DNA from 2 places in the Veillonella sp. ICM51a genome. Region 2 is predicted to be linked to the other one. Evidence: riboswitches for the same ligand, from Rfam matches in the RefSeq annotation. Region 2 holds a riboswitch; the other holds the start of a gene.

Region 1 (9,286 bases), on a different contig from region 2:
CTGACTTGGCCTCTGCCATCTACCGGGCGCGCAATGTGGCGGCACCACTGAACAGCAAAAAAAATAAAAAAAGTTCCCTCAATCCTTGTGCCAAGCTGGAAGAAAAATGCTACGACTGTGGTTCGCCTGACAGGATTTGTAATGCCTTAACGATTTATTACAAGAAAATGCGCAACATGCAAACTATGGAGGTTATTATCATCAACGAGGATTTAGGATTTTAATGAAATTCTATATGTCGATGTTCTATGCCGTGAAAGTCGATAAAGCCTAAGTCAGGGCCTCCAAAAAATGTATCTAAGGGCATATTATCAAAGCCATTGACTATCCTACACAGCGTAGATATACGAGGGTCTATATTCCCCTTTTCCAGTCCGCTAATATAGGACTGTAACAATCCCGTTCGCTTAGCTAACTCTTGTTGAGTTATATGATAGTGGCGGCGCCATAAGAGAATGAGAACGCCTAAGTGTTGGATAGCCTTTTCTGACTGTGTTTCACTACATACGATATCATACATCATAGAAACCTCACTTTCTATACTATCCTTAATAACAACTCTTTGCCTCCACAATACGGCAACCAATTAAGAGGGACCATAGCAACTTGAATTGTGATGACATATAATAGAAAATCCCTTGCGATACATTCATATCGCAAGGGATTTTTATTCATATTATGTTATAAAATTATGCTTAAACATACATACATGTATATTCTTGTACATAAAAGTCTTATTTATGCTCTTCTGCAATAGCCATAGCACGTTTGATTTCCATGTATTTAACCATGCCATCAACGGCTTTTTTAGCTTCGCGCATAGCGAGTACTACAGTGGCTGGTTTATGTACTACGTCACCACCGGCGAATACACCTTCACGGCTTGTCATGCCGTATGGTTCTTCGGATGTGATGATATAGCCTTTTTCGTCTACGCGAAGGTTGTTACCTTCCCCAACGAGGCGTGCATTAGGTTTATGACCAGCAGCGATGATGATCTTATCGACAGGCATCACTTGGTATTTACCTGTGCCGTGGATACCCGCACCATCGTCATTAAGGGCCATTACTTCGTATTTAAAGCCTTCTACCTTGTCTTTACCTTCTACACCAACTGGAGATGCGAACCATTGGAATTGAACACCTTCGGCACGGGCTTCTTCGTATTCAGATAACAAGGCTGGCATTTGTTCTTGGCTACGACGGTATGCAACAGTGACAGATTCACAGCCTAGACGTACGCATGTACGAGCCGCATCCATCGCTACGTTACCACCGCCGATGATAACAACGCGGTCCCCTTTCTTCACAGGAATCGCTTTTTCTTCAAGCTCACCATTTTCTACCAATTGTACATTTGTTAACAAGTACATTGCTTGGAATACGCCTGTAATTTGATCGTTTTCCATACGTACTTCTTGAGGAATATGTGTACCCGTACCGATGAAGATGGTATCAAAGCCTTCTGCAAATAGATCATCCAAGGATTTATCTTGGCCGATGAATGTATTACATACGAATTTAACGCCTAAGCCTTCAAGACGGGCGATTTCACGACGTACAACGGACTTGGACAAACGGAACTCAGGAATACCGAATAAGAGTACGCCGCCTGGTTCGGATTGACCTTCAAATACAGTGACATCATAGCCGAGTTTTGCTACGTCGCCTGCAACGGACAAGCCTGCAGGGCCGGAACCGACAACGGCTACTTTACCGAGATCTTGTTTAATTTTCTTAGGTTTGCGCAATCCATTGATGCTTTCAAAATCGGCAGCAAAACGTTCCAATTTACCGATGTTGATAGGCGGTTTCTTAGCCTTATTCATGATGCAGTTGCCTTCGCATTGATTTTCGCGTGGGCACACGCGACCACAGATAGCTGGCAAGTTTGTACGTTCCGCCAAGATATCGTTGGCTAAGCCAAAGTTACCGCGCGCGATGGCTTGGATAAAACGAGGAATCTCGTTTTCAATCGGACAGCCCATGCGGCACAAAGGTTTTGGACAATTTAGACAACGTTTCGCCTCAGCGAGCGCCTCCTCCATCGTATAATCCGCATCAAAATGAAGTGGTTTTAATTCGTTACTCATGGCACATGCCTCCTAACAAGGATCCAGTACTATACTTATACAGCGTTGCATGCACCTAAGCTGTCCGATGAGCCCTCTCACATAGGGACGCCGCCACATGCTGCTAACATTTATCTTTTGTAACCATTCGATAGACGTGTGGTCACTGGTGAGACACACACTATTCTATAGTACATTTTAAATTGTGAAAGCGAGCTCCGTCAAGAAGCTGAGCTACAATATGCTTATTTTATATACATTTATTGCTATAATACATACATAAGGCAACATAAATGAGGTATTCCTATGAACACTACAGAATTTACTGAAACATACTACATAGACCGCCGCGGTTCTCATTCCCGCAAATGGGACGGCGAATATTTAAAATTTAGTCGCACCGACCTACTACCACTCTGGGTGGCAGATATGGACTTTATAACACCACCATGCATACAAGAGGCCATTTGTAACTATGTAACAAACAATCCTCTAGGTTATACCATGACAAATCCAAATTATATAGAAGCTGTCATACATTGGCACAAACGCCGTCACAACTGCACTATTGAACAAGACTGGATCACTAGCGCCCCCAATGTTATTACCGGTATCATGTGGTGTATTGGGGCTTTCACCAAACCAAACGATGCCATTACAGTCCTTACGCCCGTGTACGGAGCCTTCGATGCCCGTGCCAATGATGCAAACAGACACATCGTTGCAGTGCCATTACATCGCACGACGACCAATGGATATACTGTTGATTACGATGCATTCGAGTCCGCCATTAGTCAAAACGATGTGAAGGTTTTCATCCACTGCAATCCCCATAATCCTGTGGGACACGTGTGGACCGAAGAAGAAATGGACCGATTATTTAGCATTTGTCAGCGTCACAATGTGCTCATCATAAGCGACGAAATCCATCAAGACCTTATTACCGGTTCCACACCATTTACGCCCGCACTATCCGTATCCAACGGTCATTATGCAGACCATATGATAACCATGTCATCTGTGTCAAAATCGTTTAACATGGCCAGCTTACATCAGGCGGAAGTGATGATTCCCAACGAGACATTACGCACTCAATATAACGCCTATAAGGCGCAAGTGTACCACACGGATGCAGATGTCATCGCAGAAACGGCTATCACTGCGGCCTATACCCATCCAGAGGCAGAGGCGTGGCTAGACGATGTATGCGCTGTCATCCGCGAAAACTACGAATATCTATGCGATGAACTACTCTCAGCCCTACCAAAGCTTCGCATCAGCCCTATGGACGGCACCTATTTGGCGTGGATAGATTTCGGTGCCTATGTAAAACCTGAAGATATGCACGACCTATTCGAACATCAATGCCGTATCGCGCCAAGCTTTGGCGAATGGTTTGGCGGTAAAAACTACGCCACCTTTGTACGAGTTAACTTAGCCACGAGCCTAGCTAATATCAAAACAGCTACGCACAGCATCATCGACCATATCCGTTCTTAGTCCTACGTATAAAGAGGCTGCTCTAGCATCAGTTCTAGAGCAGCCTTTTGTCATATTTTCGTATATAGGATTTCTTATTTAGATCTTGAGAAATGGTCCTTTGCAAATTGCATATCTTGTACGAGTTCCAATGTGCCAAGGTATTTCTTATTTTTGTCGCGAACCGCCATGTAGTTTACATAGAATGGACGGCCTTGTTTTTCAAGCCATACGGCCACATTATCGCGGTCCCCTTTACGGAAGGAATCGATGATACCGCGCACGATAGGTTCTACCTTAGGTGGATGACAGGAGAATACATCGCGACCGATTGCCGTAGTAGGGCGTTTAAAGACCTTTTCGCCGTCGTTAAAATAACGGTTAATGTCTTCATGGTCAACGAAAGTTACTTCCATAGGCATTGTGTTAAGCATAGCATCGAGTTGATCTACAGTTAACGTACCACCAATTAAACCGATGGTATTGTCATCACCACTTGATTTTCTAGTTTGTGTAGCTAATGCCGCATCAGCCTCTGGCCAAGCAATGCGTTTTACACCAAAGATTTCCTCATATTGTGCAGTATCCTTATAGATTTGGTACCAATCTTGAGTTGTAAAGTTTTCCGCACAGATAGGGAACAAGATATTTTGTTCTTTGTAGATCATTTCTTGAGCACGTGTAAGAAGCTCATCAAAACGTCTATACCAATCATCTACACTTTGACTAGATTTTGCCAAATCACCCAATTGGTCTCGAATATCGCCATCAACAGTCCACATAACCATGGATGGGCCACCGATAGCATAATCCACCTTTAATTTTGGATATAACAAATCGCCTTTTTTAGCATAGTGAACGGATAATTGACGCACTCTATTTACATCATCAACGGTTGCCGTTTTATCGGCCACTTTAGGACGAAGCTCTTCAATCAAATCATTAAGCGCCTTATTTTCTTCCGTCATTTGGTTGAGCGGATGGCCTATCGTTTCTACAAGCGTTGTTACCGTTTGTTTCTTATCTTGAGCTTCTAAAGCAGCCTCAACCTTCGCATGCTCTTCTTCCATTTGTTCATGAATGGTAGAACCGTGGAACAAAGCGGAATGAAGGTCGCATAATTGTTGTACCTCTTCTAGAGGTGTACCTTCGCGCATAAGGCCTTGTTCAGCTTTCATGATTTCACTGGCTTCTACATGTTTAAATTGGCTGGCAAAATCTTTGCGCACATCGCCAAGGGCTTCCCCTGTACCTAAGCGTTTTAAGAAGCCTTTTAATTGCTCTACCCGTTCGCTATCGGGTACAGTATCCTCTGCGTTAGCTTCTGTATTTTCACTAGCCTTAGGTTCCTCATCTTGAGTGGCTGGTGCCTCAACAGGAACATCCTTAGCAGATGCTACATCATCACCGTGTAGGTTGGGCATATCACCTTCTAATGTAAAACCAGCTTTCATAAAGGCCCCTACAATATCCATCATAGAGATGCCCTTCATCTTAGCCCCTTTAGGGATAGTCATAATTTTGCCAACGGAATGGAGCATCACCTTATTGGTAATTTCTGTGAAGCCCAATCCTTTCATAATATCTATAACCTCTGGATATTCTTGTACCAAATCATATACGGATTTTGATAAATCTAATTTCTTTTCCATTTTGATCCCCTCGTGTCAAAAATATTGTTTATTGCTTATGTTAGTAGCCTCTATACGTTTTCGTATATAAGGTAATTTACATTCCGAAAGGTCATCTTTAATAACCTATGACCCTATGATAAACGATATCGATTAGAAAATCTGTATCCATGGCTATACTTTTGAAAGTTATTCAAAAAAATAACGAATAGATGACAAATCAATCCATAAATTGGACATAGATGTATCATCTATTCGTTAACAATCATCTTATTGATGATGAGGTTGCAATGCTTTTTCGTAGTTTTCAGCGACTGCATCCCAGTTGATAACACGGAAGAATTCCTTAATATAATCTGGGCGACGATTTTGGTAATGCAAGTAATATGCATGTTCCCATACATCTAAACAAAGAATGGCAGTTTTACCTTCCAAAAGAGGATTATCTTGATTAGCCGTAGAGGTTACTTCTAGTTTGCCATCCTTGTTGACCACTAGCCAAGCCCAGCCAGAGCCAAATCGTGTTGCCGCCGCTTGGGAGAAGCTTTCAACAAAAGCATCATATCCGCCTAAATCAGCATCGATAGCATCCTTCAAAGGGCCTTGCAATTTAGATGTATCAGGTTTTGTCATGATATCCCAAAACATGGTGTGGTTTTTATGACCCCCACCATTGTTGATAACCGCTTGACGGATATCCTCTGGCACATTGGCAATATCGCCGAGAATACAATCTACGCAACCATAGGCAAGATCCGGGTATTTAGCGATGGCTGCATTCAAATTATTAACATACGCTTGGTGATGCTTATCATGATGCAGTTTCATCGTCTCTGCATCGATAACAGGTTCTAGATAATCATAAGCATATGGTAATGGTGCGAGTTCGAAAGGTTTCATAATAGTCCTCCTTTTAATTAGGGCACGAACGATATCTTAACTAGTATCGTTCTTGTGAAAGCGATTCGATGCACCTGCATCGGTATTTCATTGATATGAATTATCATTCTTTGCATATTGTACTATCTATATAGATAAACGTCAATATATGACCAACATTTATTACAGAATATCAATATATTCGCTATTCAAAGCCTTATTCATGCTACGAACAGCACAGAATTTACCACACATACTACAAGTTTCACTATGCCCCTCCTCTGGAGCTCGGCTTTCACGAATATTGCGAGCACGTTGAGGATCAAGTGCACACGCATATTGCGCCTCCCAATCTAGTACGCGTCTAGCATCAGCCATCGCATCATCCTTATCACGGGCACCTGGTATGCCACGTGCTATATCCGCTGCATGGGCTGCTATTTTGAAAGCCATAATACCTTCTTTCACATCGTCTGCATTAGGCAATGCCAAATGCTCTGCCGGCGTTACATAACAAAGAAAGGACGCCCCATGCATGCCCGCCACAGCACCACCAATGGCAGCTGTTATATGATCATAGCCAGGTGCAATATCTGTCACCAATGGGCCTAACACATAAAACGGAGCTCCGCCACATAGCGTTTCCTCAATTTCCATATTCGCTTGAATTTGGTTAAGTGGCACATGACCTGGGCCTTCAATAATCACTTGCACACCTTTAGCTCGAGCGCGTTTAGTCAATTCACCAAGTCGTACCAGTTCTTCAATTTGACATACATCCGTAGCATCTGCTAAACAGCCTGGTCGACAAGCATCACCCAAAGAAATAGTTACATCATACTCACGGCAAATATCTAAAATATCATCAAAATGTTCATAGAATGGGTTTTCCTTACCCGTCATGCTCATCCATGCAAAGATAAGACTACCACCACGGCTAACGATGTTGAGTCTACGTTTATGCTTTTTAATTTGCTCAATAGTTTGACGCGTAATACCACAATGTAAGGTTACAAAGTCCACCCCATCCTCTGCATGGAGACGGATAGTATCTAAGAAATCCTCAGCAGTAAGTTCTGCCAAATCCCGTTGATGATGTATAACGCTGTCATATACTGGTACAGTACCAATCATGGCTTTACATTCGCTAGTTAATTTTCGTCTAAAAATACGTGTATCACCATGAGTAGATAAATCCATAATCGATTCAGCACCAAGTTGAATCGCCCAATTTACCTTTTCTATTTCACTATCATAATCGGTAACGTCTCTGGATGTGCCAAGATTCACATTTATTTTCGTGCGCAATGCTTTACCGATGCCCTCTGGATCGATACAAGTATGATTCTTATTACAGGGAATAACAACTTGTCCTAAAGCAACTAGCGCTCGCAATTGCTCTACATCCATGCGTTCCTTTTCTGCTACAATTTTCATCGCATCCGTAACAAAGCCTTTTTGTGCGGCTTCCAATTGAGTGTAAAACATAATATGTCCTCCTATTGAATAAAACCTTTTAGCTTTGTACACAAGAAAAAGGGTATCGATATAATATGATCGATACCCTTGAATGGTTTTGCGTGCTTCCTACGCGGGCATGATCCCGATCAGGTCAAAGGTCAGGTGCTAACAGCCCTTTCTCAGCCTATCTCATAGGCTCCCTTGCATACTCTGCTATGTAATTGTGTATAGCATATCACTATTTAACTAATATTTCAATCTATACCTCTATTACAAATCATCTGTTACTTCAATCTGACATTGACGCATAGTTAATAATGCTGCTTCATGGCTTTCCTCAGTAACCCCTGCACAGCAATTAGGATCTACATGAATAGGAACCTCTGGCAAGCCAGCTTTCAACAATATGGCATTCGACACAACGCACACATCTGTACAAACACCGACCAAAGTTATACTTTCAATAGGCTCAGCTGTATTCATACCTTGCAAGCGCGTAACCAATTCAGAAGATCCAAAATTAGGTTTATCAATGATAAAGTACGGATGGATGGTATTGCGTTTTTCTGCGGCCGTAATGAGGCTCTCCATAATTTGCCAACCAATCGTATCTTTCACACAATGCATAACTGGCAAATGCTGACCTTCTTGGCTTTCAAGATAATTAGTATCGTGAGTATCTCGTGTAAAAATAACTGGTCCATCAAAGGATGCAATTTTTTGACGTACAGTATCCACGATGGCCTGAGCCTCTGGAGAACCAAGAGAGCCATCCACAAAATCATGTTGCATATCAATTACGACTAAAACGTTCATGTTCTATCCCTCCACAACGACATGGTGCACCCGATTCGGCGTATTATGGGCAATGCGACCTGCTGCAGCGGCCGCCACGGCACCAACTAAATCATCAAGAAACGTATTGCAATGACTATCAACTTGACTATCTAGATTTTTAACAATGCCCGGTTTTACCTTATCAATATAACCATAGTTCGTAAATCCAATAGATCCGTATAAATTCACAATGGATAAAGCGAGGATTTCATCAATACCAAACAACGCTTCATCACGAGTCATGATACTTTGTAATGGCTCAGATAATTTCTTCTGCTCCGCCAATCTATCCAATTCTATGCCCGTAATGATGGCATTTTGTGTTTCTCGTTTTTCAAGTACGGCCTGTACACTCTCTACGCACTCGTCCATCGTCAAATCAGGAATATATGGTTGTTGAATCATCATCACAATATCTGCAATGTCCTGAACGGTAACGCCTCGTTCCTTTAATAAATTATACGTACACGCCTTTAATTCCTCCTGAGATATCATAATTGCTCCTCAAAATTATACAAATTTACGTAACACATTATACCTTGATTATACCACGAAAAAATCCCTACCGACGTTCTATCGGTAGGGATTCCATGATTAGATTTTCTTAACCATTTCAGATTTCAATGCCATCGCACCAAAACCATCGATTTTGCAATCAATATCGTGTCCGTCGCTCGCATCAGAAATGAGGCGAATGTTTTTAACACGCGTACCTTGTTTCAATACGCCAGCGCCTTTTACTTTGAGGTCTTTTACAACAACAACGGTATCGCCATCAGCTAGTTCATTGCCGTTAGCATCGCGAATGATACCTGCTTCAGCTGCAGCTTGTGCGTCAGCCGCTGTCCATTCATTGCCACACATAGGGCAGATAAACATATGACCATCTTCGTATGTGTATTCATCGCCGCACTTAGGGCAGTTAGG
Region 2 (9,286 bases):
GGTAATTGTTTCACCTCTTCTTGAATATGACGGATATATGATGAATCGAATTCAAGATCTGCCTTTTTACGAGCTAAGAAAACCACTACATGACTAGCTTCAAGCCCTGCTAAGATACCCCAACCATAAGTTTTCATCTTTTCTCGAATTTCTGGATTTTGAATCACCAACAATTGATACGCCTCGAAGCCAAGAGATGTTGGAGACAAACGCGCTGCATTCAGAATCGCATTCCAATCATCGTCAGAAATCTTTTTAGTGCTATCGAATTTTTTGCATGCATAACGATATGTCATAGCATATTCTAAATCGTTACGATCCAATTTAGGGGCTGTTAATTTTACGTTTTCTATTTCATATTTGCTCATTGAAATTCAACCTTTCATTATATTATTCCAAAAACTTAACCTAGATACATAACATATGATGCTCATTAGCCAAAATTTTGACCAAATAGAATCATACGTTCTTTTTCCTTATAAAATAAATCAAGACCTAACTTATATAAGCCATTTAAATCACCATCATTTAACAGAGTCATATATTCACCTCTATCATCTTTGTTAATGATAATAGGCGCTAATTTCTGTTGTAAACAAGCGTGTACAATAAGAGCTCTTCCTGTACGGCCATTACCATCAGCAAAAGGATGAATACGTTCAAATTGCAAATGTTGTTCCATAATGGCACGCACCCGCTCTTCATCATTTTGGGATATTTCTAATCGATATTGCAAGGTATCACACCAGTTTTTTAAAGCTTCTTGTACTTGATATGGTTTTGTTGGCTCAAAATCAGCACCAATAACCATGTTTTGAACAATCTTAAATTGCCCATTATCATCACGGATATGTGCTAGTAACAATCGTTGTGTGTCTTTTATGATATCTATCGTAATTACTTCTTGATATGATTCCAGCAAGAATACTAAATAGTCGCGATAATTAGATACTTCATAGAACTCACGCAAATCCATTTTACGGGGTATCATATTATCTAATAGGATACTCTTTGTTTCCCCTTGTGTTAACGTATTCCCCTCGATTGCTGTACTATGATGGGCCATACGGACGACCATATCGTCTATATATTCGCGAGGCAAGGTAAAATCAACCATGTATATCTCCTTATACAATAAGATTTTTATATATTAATGTTATCATATATAGATAAATTTCGATATTAAAAAATCGATTTAATCTTTATAAGCTAAAACTGGTTTCCCTTTTTCATACCAAAATAAGCCTGATTTACTAATCTTATGTTCTTTTAGGATAGTCTGAACTTGTTCTACAGTATTCAAGTCTATTTGAATGGACAAACCACACATATCATTCAATTCTGGCGGTGTAGCCATCAGTTGGTGAGGCACCGAAAGTTCTGTTAATATCTTATCTGCTTTATCCCCAAAATAATAGGATGTAAAAACGACAAGCAACTTTTTATTGTTCAACGCCTCACCCCCACTAATATTGCTTAATCATTTACAACATAGATACGAGTATTATAGTTTAACAAGATTTTCCCCAACGATAGCATCTGTAATCGCATACATGTTTGTAATAGAGCCTACCCCCACTTGATCTTTTAGACCATAATAGTCGAGACAAATGCCACATGCAGCAATTTCAACACCAAGATCAGCTAACTTTTTAATATTGTCTAAATGAACAGAATCGTTGGTTACCATTTTAACGCTACTATTGATGAAATAAATTGTAGATGGCTTCATGTCGGCTTCAACCATGCACACCCAGAAGGTTTTCATCAAATTACGGCCAAGTTCTTCACTACCTTCACCAAGATAATCTTTCGTCATCAAAATGATGCGGTCACTATAATTCATAGGTTTGCAACCAATTTCCGGTGCAGGTTCTACATTCGGCGTAAGTTTAATGAAAAAATCTATACCATCTTGTCCAATTGCCACATCATAGCCACGAGACTTCCCAAATTTCTCTACATTATCGCGACTCACCTCATTATCTACAATGGTCGTAATAATCGCGTCTGGATTTGCATCGCTTACCTTCTTCGTTTCAATCACAGGTTTTGGACACAAACTGCCACGCACATCTACAGTTAATTCATTTGTATTACTCATTATTTACCTCAATATTATTATATATTTTGTGAAAGCATCAACGCACAACTACTCTATATACTATTAAAATCAAAATTGTAATATATCTTATTTAGTGACGCGTACCGCTAAGCCACTAAAGCTTTCAACGGCACCAACTATAGTGGCACCTTCAACGCCCACATCATGTAAAGCTTTCACCAAATCCGGTCCTTCTGCAGCAGGCACAGAGAATAAAAGACCGCCTGATGTTTGTGGGTCAAATAAAATATCTGTCCACACAGAATCTAATATTTTATCTACTTGTACATCTGTAATAGCCTTACGATTGCCATAGGACGCCGCTGGTACAAGGCCCATTCGAGCCGCGTCAATGACATCATCAAAGAGCGGAATGTCATAAGTCTTGATATGAATTGTTACATTAGAGGCACTCGCCATTTCTACAGAATGTCCCATAAGACTAAAGCCCGTCACATCAGTACACGCATGAATTGTAAAATTATGGGCCACCTCAGCAGCCACACGATTCAACGTACTCATGCTAGCAACCGCCTGTGCAGTACCAGTAGGAAATAAATCAGCTTTCAACGCATTATTCATAATACCTGTGCCGATACGTTTTGTTAACACCAATACATCCCCTACTCGAGCGCCTTTATTCTTCCAAATCTCATTAGGATTAACTTGACCTGTGATCGACATGCCAAAAATAGGTTCCTTATTTTCGATGCTGTGACCACCTACAATAGCTGCACCAGATTCAGAAACAATGGACGCAGCCCCATTGAGTACATCCGTCAATACGCCTTGTTCTACTAAGGGAACAGGAAATCCAACGATGTTCATCGCCGTTAGGGGTATCCCCCCCATCGCATATACATCGCTCAATGCATTAGCCGCTGCAATTTTACCGAATAACGTAGGGTCATTGACAACAGGCGTGAAAAAATCCAATGTTTGTACAAGGGCAAGTTGATCAGAAATTTGATATACCCCTGCATCATCAGCACCAGTCATATCAGCTAGAACATGTTCATTTGTAACAGGTGTAACGGCCTTTAAAACACGTTCTAATATATGAGGACCAATCTTACACGCGCATCCTCCACTCGTAACATAATCAGTGAGTCGCACCATAGTCCTACCTCATTCATTTTCAGGCAAGCGCGATACTATTTTCTTCGCTGCCTTTTCAAATTTAGGGCGAGGCATCAACAACTGATGACCACAACCTTTACAAACGATAAGAAAATCTGTACCTATGCGCTTGACCTCCCACTCATCACTGCCACAGGGATGCGATTTTTTCATTTGTACTATATCGCCCACATAATATCTAATAAACGCCATAGCGCCTCCTTATACTATTTCTATTATATATATATTATTATACTTAAAATATGTTCTCCAATATAGGTAAAAGTACACTTTGACTAATAAGATCTATCGGCTTAATCAGAATTGTTACCAAAAACAAACAGTTCTATAAACAATAATGATTTTCCATGTAACTCTCATTCTCATTATCAGTAATTCTATTTTTAATAAATCCATTACTTAACAGACTTTCAAAAACCGCTTATTTACTACATTGATAACATTTATCATTTAGAAAATTTTCGAAATAAATTTTTACAAAAACACTTGCATTTCTCATTTAGTATGTTACAATATAGTCAACAATGATTATTCGTTAAGTATACGAATCAAAAACATTGTGGTGTAAATTATAGGCAAGTGCCTCTTTACAACTATAGGTAAGTACTCATTTAAAAGATAAGTAAGTGCTTTTTTCAAATATAGACAAGTGTCTATCTAATCAGTATATAAATAAGTTTTTATTTAACTTAAACTCAAGTGAGTTACCCACCATTGCATTCACAACCAAGTGGTTATGAATATATAACTAAGGTAAAAATTTTGAAATTTGATGTAAGTACAAAGGAGTATTAAAATGGCAGAATTAAAAGGTTCTAACACTGAAAAAAATCTTCAAACAGCATTTGCTGGTGAATCCCAAGCATTCCAAAAATATACATATTATGCAGCAGCAGCTCGTAAAGCTGGCATGAACGAAATCGCTGATTATTTCGAAGAAACAGCTCACAACGAATCTGCACATGCTAAAGTTTGGTTCAAAGCTCTTCATGGTGGCGACATTTCCGCTGATATCGAAGCTAACCTTCGCGATGCAGCAGCTGGTGAAAACTATGAACACACTACAATGTACAAAGATTTCGCTGACGAAGCAGAAAAAGAAGGCTTCACTGCTATCGCTTTCAAAATGCGCGAAGTTGGTAAAATCGAAGCTCGCCATGAAGCTCGTTACCTTGCATTAGCAGCTCGTGTTTCTGGCAACAAAGTGTTCCACAACGATCAACCAGTTGCATGGATTTGCGCTAACTGCGGTTACATTCACGTTGGTGAAGAAGCTCCTAAAGTTTGCCCAGTATGTGCTCACCCACAAGCTTTCTTCCAACGCCACGTTGAATCCATCTAATCTATAAGTTTAGATAAAATAATATTTTAAATACAGATATGTAATACTGCAAGTGCAGTTCTTCCTAACTGTATGTACAGACAACCTCAATATAAAAGACGATGACTTCGGTCATCGTCTTTTTTGTGTTCTATTAGTTATATATGTATTAAGAGTCGTAAGTCATACTATTTACTATTAAAGGCTAGATGCTAATTCTTTAAATTGTCGAACCGCTTCATAAGGCTTTTCTGCATGGGCAATGGCAGATATAACGGCAACACCACAAGCGCCAGCACGGAGTACTGCCATTGCATTGTCTTTGGTAATACCACCAATTCCAACGCATGGTAAGGTTAATCCTTCTGCCTGTAGTTCAGCTGTACGTTCCGGGCCGCATGGTTCTTGCGCATCAGGCTTGCTACTAGTTGTATACATAGGACCTACGCCTACACAATCAGCATACAGTACATCTGTCTTATGGAGTTCCTCTATGGAATGGATGGATATCCCCACTACCTTATGACCTACGATAGTACGCACATCTTCTAAGCACATATCGTCTTGCCCTACGTGAACACCATCCGCATTAACAGCGACCGCTAGCTCTACATCATCATTGATAATATAGAGCACATGATACTTGGCACAGATATGTTGTAACTGTTGTGCTAGTTCTAACTTCTGTTGACCTTCTAATGTACCATCGCCCTTTTCTCTAAACTGAAAGCAGGTTATACCACCACGACAAGCATCTTCTACGATTTCGAGCAACCGTTTTTTGTTAAGCTCTGTATCTTGTGTACCACACACGAAATACACTTGTAATTGATCTGGTACAACTACAGACTGCACACGATTTTCAGATACAAGCACCTCATCATCTAGCGTATACAAAGCATCTATAAAGGCTACGCTAAAGCTACCTGGTTTTATTCCACTTACCTTAACAGCACTTTCACCAGCTAAACCATAATACGCCAATGCATAGGCAAGAAATTCACCTGTAGATAGGCTATCCTTAAAGGAATCATAAATTCCAAAAAAGGCTGCTAATACGGCCCCTAAGAGACAGCCTGTTCCCGTTACAGCAGTCATAATCGAATGACCATGAGGCACTGCAAAGACTCGAGTTCCATCAGATACATAATCCTCTTCGCCCGTTGCTACTACAGGACAGTTAATAAGACGCGCTAAACGATATGCGATAATGGCACTATCCGCTACCTGTGCCCCATCAACGCCCTTACCTAACGGAGAGTTTTCATCCTTATTATCAGAACTCAGTACATCATAAACAGCCTTAACTTCGCTTTGATTGCCTCGTAATAACGAAATAGAACCAGTCTTAATCAAATCTAAGACCACCGACAATCGGTAAGCTCCTGCATGACAGCCCACAGGATCAAGAATAATTGGTACATCATATTCCTTCGCTAGTTTAATAGCCTCTTTATAGTAACCAACCTTCTCAGGTGTAAGTGTCCCAATATTGATGAGCAGTGCTGATGCATACACAATAAGATCCTTTAAATCTTCACTACATTCGCTCATGATGGGCGATGCTCCAATGGCTAGTAGTCCATTAGCAGTAAAGGTTCGTACCACATCATTGGTAATACAAATCACGAGAGGATTTCGATGACGCAATGTTTCTAATATATTAAGTTCTGTCCCTGTTTGGCCAGTCATATATGGATTTTCATGAGTCATATTACAGTCTCCTCTCATCGTTTTTCAAAAGCTCATCCATTGTTTCAGTTCCATTCGCCAATAAACCATAGGCCATGTGGTTAACTGGGCCACACCCATTGCCTAACGCTGGATTGTACTTAATAGCAAGAGCAATATAGTCCTTGGCAATACCGATGGCATCCATTACATCACGGCCTTTAGCAAGCTCCGCTGTAATAACCGCTGAGAAGGTACAGCCCGTACCATGAGTATGCACCGTATCATATTTGGGGCTCGTCCACGTACGAATATTACCATCTTTAGTGAAAGCATAATCCGTTGCATCTTCACCGATGTGCCCGCCTTTAATGATGACCACTTGAGGACCTAAGTCTTGTAAGATACGATTGGCCGCCGTTGTGATATCGCTTTCACAAGTGATAGACATATCGGCTAAGACCTCTGCCTCACTGCGATTTGGAGTGATAACCGTTGCGGTAGGAATCAGTTTAGATTTTAAGAAATGTACCGCCTCATCTGATACGAGTCGATCACCGCTAGTGGCAATCATAACGGGATCCATTACATACGGAATTCCCTTACTCACATAAGGATAGATGAGATCCATCATCTCCGGCAAGGCAATCATGCCCGTCTTAACAGCTTGGGGCATAATATCTGAGTACACATCGTGTAACTGTTTTTCTATACTCTCTAAGGATAGATGTTCTACGTGATGAACACCCGTTGTATTTTGAGCTACCACGGACGTAACCACGGCCATGCCGTATACGTTACGGCTTTGAAAAGATTTTAAATCAGCCATAATGCCAGCGCCACCGCTTGGGTCAGTACCAGCAATTGTCAATGCAGTATGTAATTTCATAATACCTCCAAACATATAAAAACGAGACCACTCCAAATGGAATGGTCTCGTAATAGTTTAGTATTATGTTGCACTCCACTTTCCTACGCCAGTATTATCTGGATCAGGTCTAGGGTTTTGAATGGTCAATCTCAGCAAAAGCACCCCTAGTGGCAATATATTTTTATACTCTAGTTATAACATCATTATACAATCTATGCAAGAAAATAATTGACGGGGTTCTCTTAACAGCCTATAATGAAGCCATAACGGGGTGCTCACATGAGTGGGCTGAGAGTAAGCTAATGCTTTAACCCATAACCTGATTTGGATAATGCCAACGTAGGGAACATAGAGGATTAATAGCCGAGTTCCTATGAACTCGGCTTTTTCTATGACTCCTTGGCAAGGAGGACGTATGAAAGACACACACATTACACAACCACAGTTCGCCATGATATGGTTTGGTGCCGCTCTATCTATAGCGGAAATTATGACAGGAACCTATCTGGCCCCCTTAGGACTCACCCAAGGTCTATATGCCATCATCTTAGGACATATCATCGGCGGCATACTGCTCTTTGGGGCTGGCCTCATCGGTGGACGTTTGCGGCAAGGCAGTATGAATACTACCGCCTTCAGCTTTGGCCCACTAGGGGCTAAAGGCTTTGCCTTTTTAAATATGCTTCAACTTATCGGCTGGACTAGCATCATGATCTACGATGCTATGCTAGCCTTACAAGAACTAGCACCTCTATCTCCTATAATTTGGACGATAGCTATTGGCGCGCTTGTCATCTTGTGGCTTTTCATTGGCCTCCACAATACGGGCTATATTCAAGCTATCGTATCCGTTCTATTGTTAGGCCTCACCCTTTACATGGGTGCTCACATGATATCGCAGTGGCCTAGTGAAGGTGTCATTCTAACTAGCGGTAACATGAGTTTCATCGCTGCCCTTGAATTATCTATCGCCATGCCACTATCTTGGCTACCTCTCATCAGTGATTATACCCGTGAAAGTAAAAAACCTTTCTCCGCATCACTTACAAGTGCTACAGTCTACACTGTAACAAGTATCGTTATGTACACCTTAGGTCTTAGTGCCGCTATCTTTGGCGGCGGCGACTCCATCATTACTATCATGATGAATGCAGGACTTGGCCTTGCGGGCCTCATCGTTATTATTTTCTCTACCGTAACTACAACCTTTATGGACGCTTACTCTGCAGGCGTATCTAGTACGACTATCTACAAGAGTGCATCTAGTAAAGGCATCGCCGTCATCGTAACTATTGTCGGCACCATCGCTGCCATTCTATATCCAATGGATGATATTACAGACTTCCTATACCTCATCGGCTCTGTATTTGCGCCGATGATTGCCATTCTTTTGGCGGACTACTTTATCAATCGCCAACAAGTACAAACATTATCCGCTTATCTCGTACGAGGTCTTATTTGGGCCGTATCCGTTGGTTTATACCACTATATGTTACATAGTGAAAGCACAATAGGTGCTACATTACCAGCCTTTACAATGGCATTTGTCGTTACAGCTATCGTTGGCTTCATAAGTCATACAGAAAACTCATCTGTCGAAATAAAACAACACTAAAACAAAAACACCTTCATAAGCAATCATGCTTATGAAGGTGTTTTACTATTCAGGTATAATAATTTGTCCGTCTTCACAGTTCCAGTGTCTATCACCAACTGCATCAGCTTCGCTTTCATCATGGGTCACCCATACACATGGCACGTCCCATTCACGAATGATGGAAACCAGATCCACACGCACTTGTTTCCGAAGGTTCCAATCTAATGCAGATAAAGGTTCATCAAGAAGCAATATAGTTGGTTTTGAATAGAGTGCACGACCTAAAGCCACACGTTGTTGTTCACCACCAGATAAGCGCCCCGCCTTAGTGTTACGGTATTTTTCTAATCCTAAACGTTTTAATAGAGAATCACACATATCAGGTGTGCCTCGTTTACTATATGTAATATTGTGTTCCACGGATAAATGAGGAAATACGATATTGCCTTGTGGCATATATCCTACCTGACGCTCTTGAGCTGGCACCCATATATTTTGATCTCGGTCAACCCATGTTCGTTCATCGCATCGAATGATACCAGTTGTAGGTTTCACTAACCCTGCAATACATTTAATAAACGT

What was found. Region 2 has a riboswitch for thiamine pyrophosphate ahead of cytX (putative hydroxymethylpyrimidine transporter CytX). Riboswitches for the same ligand answer to the same signal wherever they lie in the genome.
Region 1: it holds a riboswitch for thiamine pyrophosphate, as region 2 does, so the genes downstream of both, thiC (phosphomethylpyrimidine synthase ThiC) here and cytX (putative hydroxymethylpyrimidine transporter CytX) in region 2, are expected to answer to the same signal.

The regions. Positions count from the first base shown of each region.
Region 1 is NZ_JAPX01000033.1:7,160-16,445, forward strand. It holds gene HMPREF1504_RS05685 (lactate utilization protein) at 1-224, shown strand, start outside; gene HMPREF1504_RS05690 (helix-turn-helix domain-containing protein) at 221-523, opposite strand; gene HMPREF1504_RS05695 (NAD(P)-dependent oxidoreductase) at 735-2,093, opposite strand; gene HMPREF1504_RS05700 (MalY/PatB family protein) at 2,379-3,572, shown strand; gene HMPREF1504_RS05705 (DUF438 domain-containing protein) at 3,647-5,203, opposite strand; gene HMPREF1504_RS05710 (superoxide dismutase) at 5,453-6,082, opposite strand; gene thiC (phosphomethylpyrimidine synthase ThiC) at 6,245-7,549, opposite strand; TPP riboswitch at 7,629-7,735, opposite strand; gene HMPREF1504_RS05720 (cysteine hydrolase family protein) at 7,793-8,338, opposite strand; gene HMPREF1504_RS05725 (phosphatidylglycerophosphatase A) at 8,342-8,854, opposite strand; gene HMPREF1504_RS05730 (zinc ribbon domain-containing protein YjdM) at 8,954-9,286, opposite strand, start outside.
Region 2 is NZ_JAPX01000036.1:98,108-107,393, forward strand. It holds gene HMPREF1504_RS06620 (NAD(P)H-dependent oxidoreductase) at 1-368, opposite strand, end outside; gene HMPREF1504_RS06625 (Fic family protein) at 434-1,117, opposite strand; gene HMPREF1504_RS06630 (DUF3343 domain-containing protein) at 1,196-1,453, opposite strand; gene yedF (sulfurtransferase-like selenium metabolism protein YedF) at 1,505-2,104, opposite strand; gene selD (selenide, water dikinase SelD) at 2,192-3,223, opposite strand; gene HMPREF1504_RS06645 (DUF951 domain-containing protein) at 3,233-3,436, opposite strand; gene rbr (rubrerythrin) at 4,041-4,586, shown strand; gene thiM (hydroxyethylthiazole kinase) at 4,764-6,278, opposite strand; gene thiD (bifunctional hydroxymethylpyrimidine kinase/phosphomethylpyrimidine kinase) at 6,280-7,125, opposite strand; TPP riboswitch at 7,189-7,283, opposite strand; TPP riboswitch at 7,365-7,470, shown strand; gene cytX (putative hydroxymethylpyrimidine transporter CytX) at 7,523-8,722, shown strand; gene HMPREF1504_RS06670 (ATP-binding cassette domain-containing protein) at 8,768-9,286, opposite strand, start outside.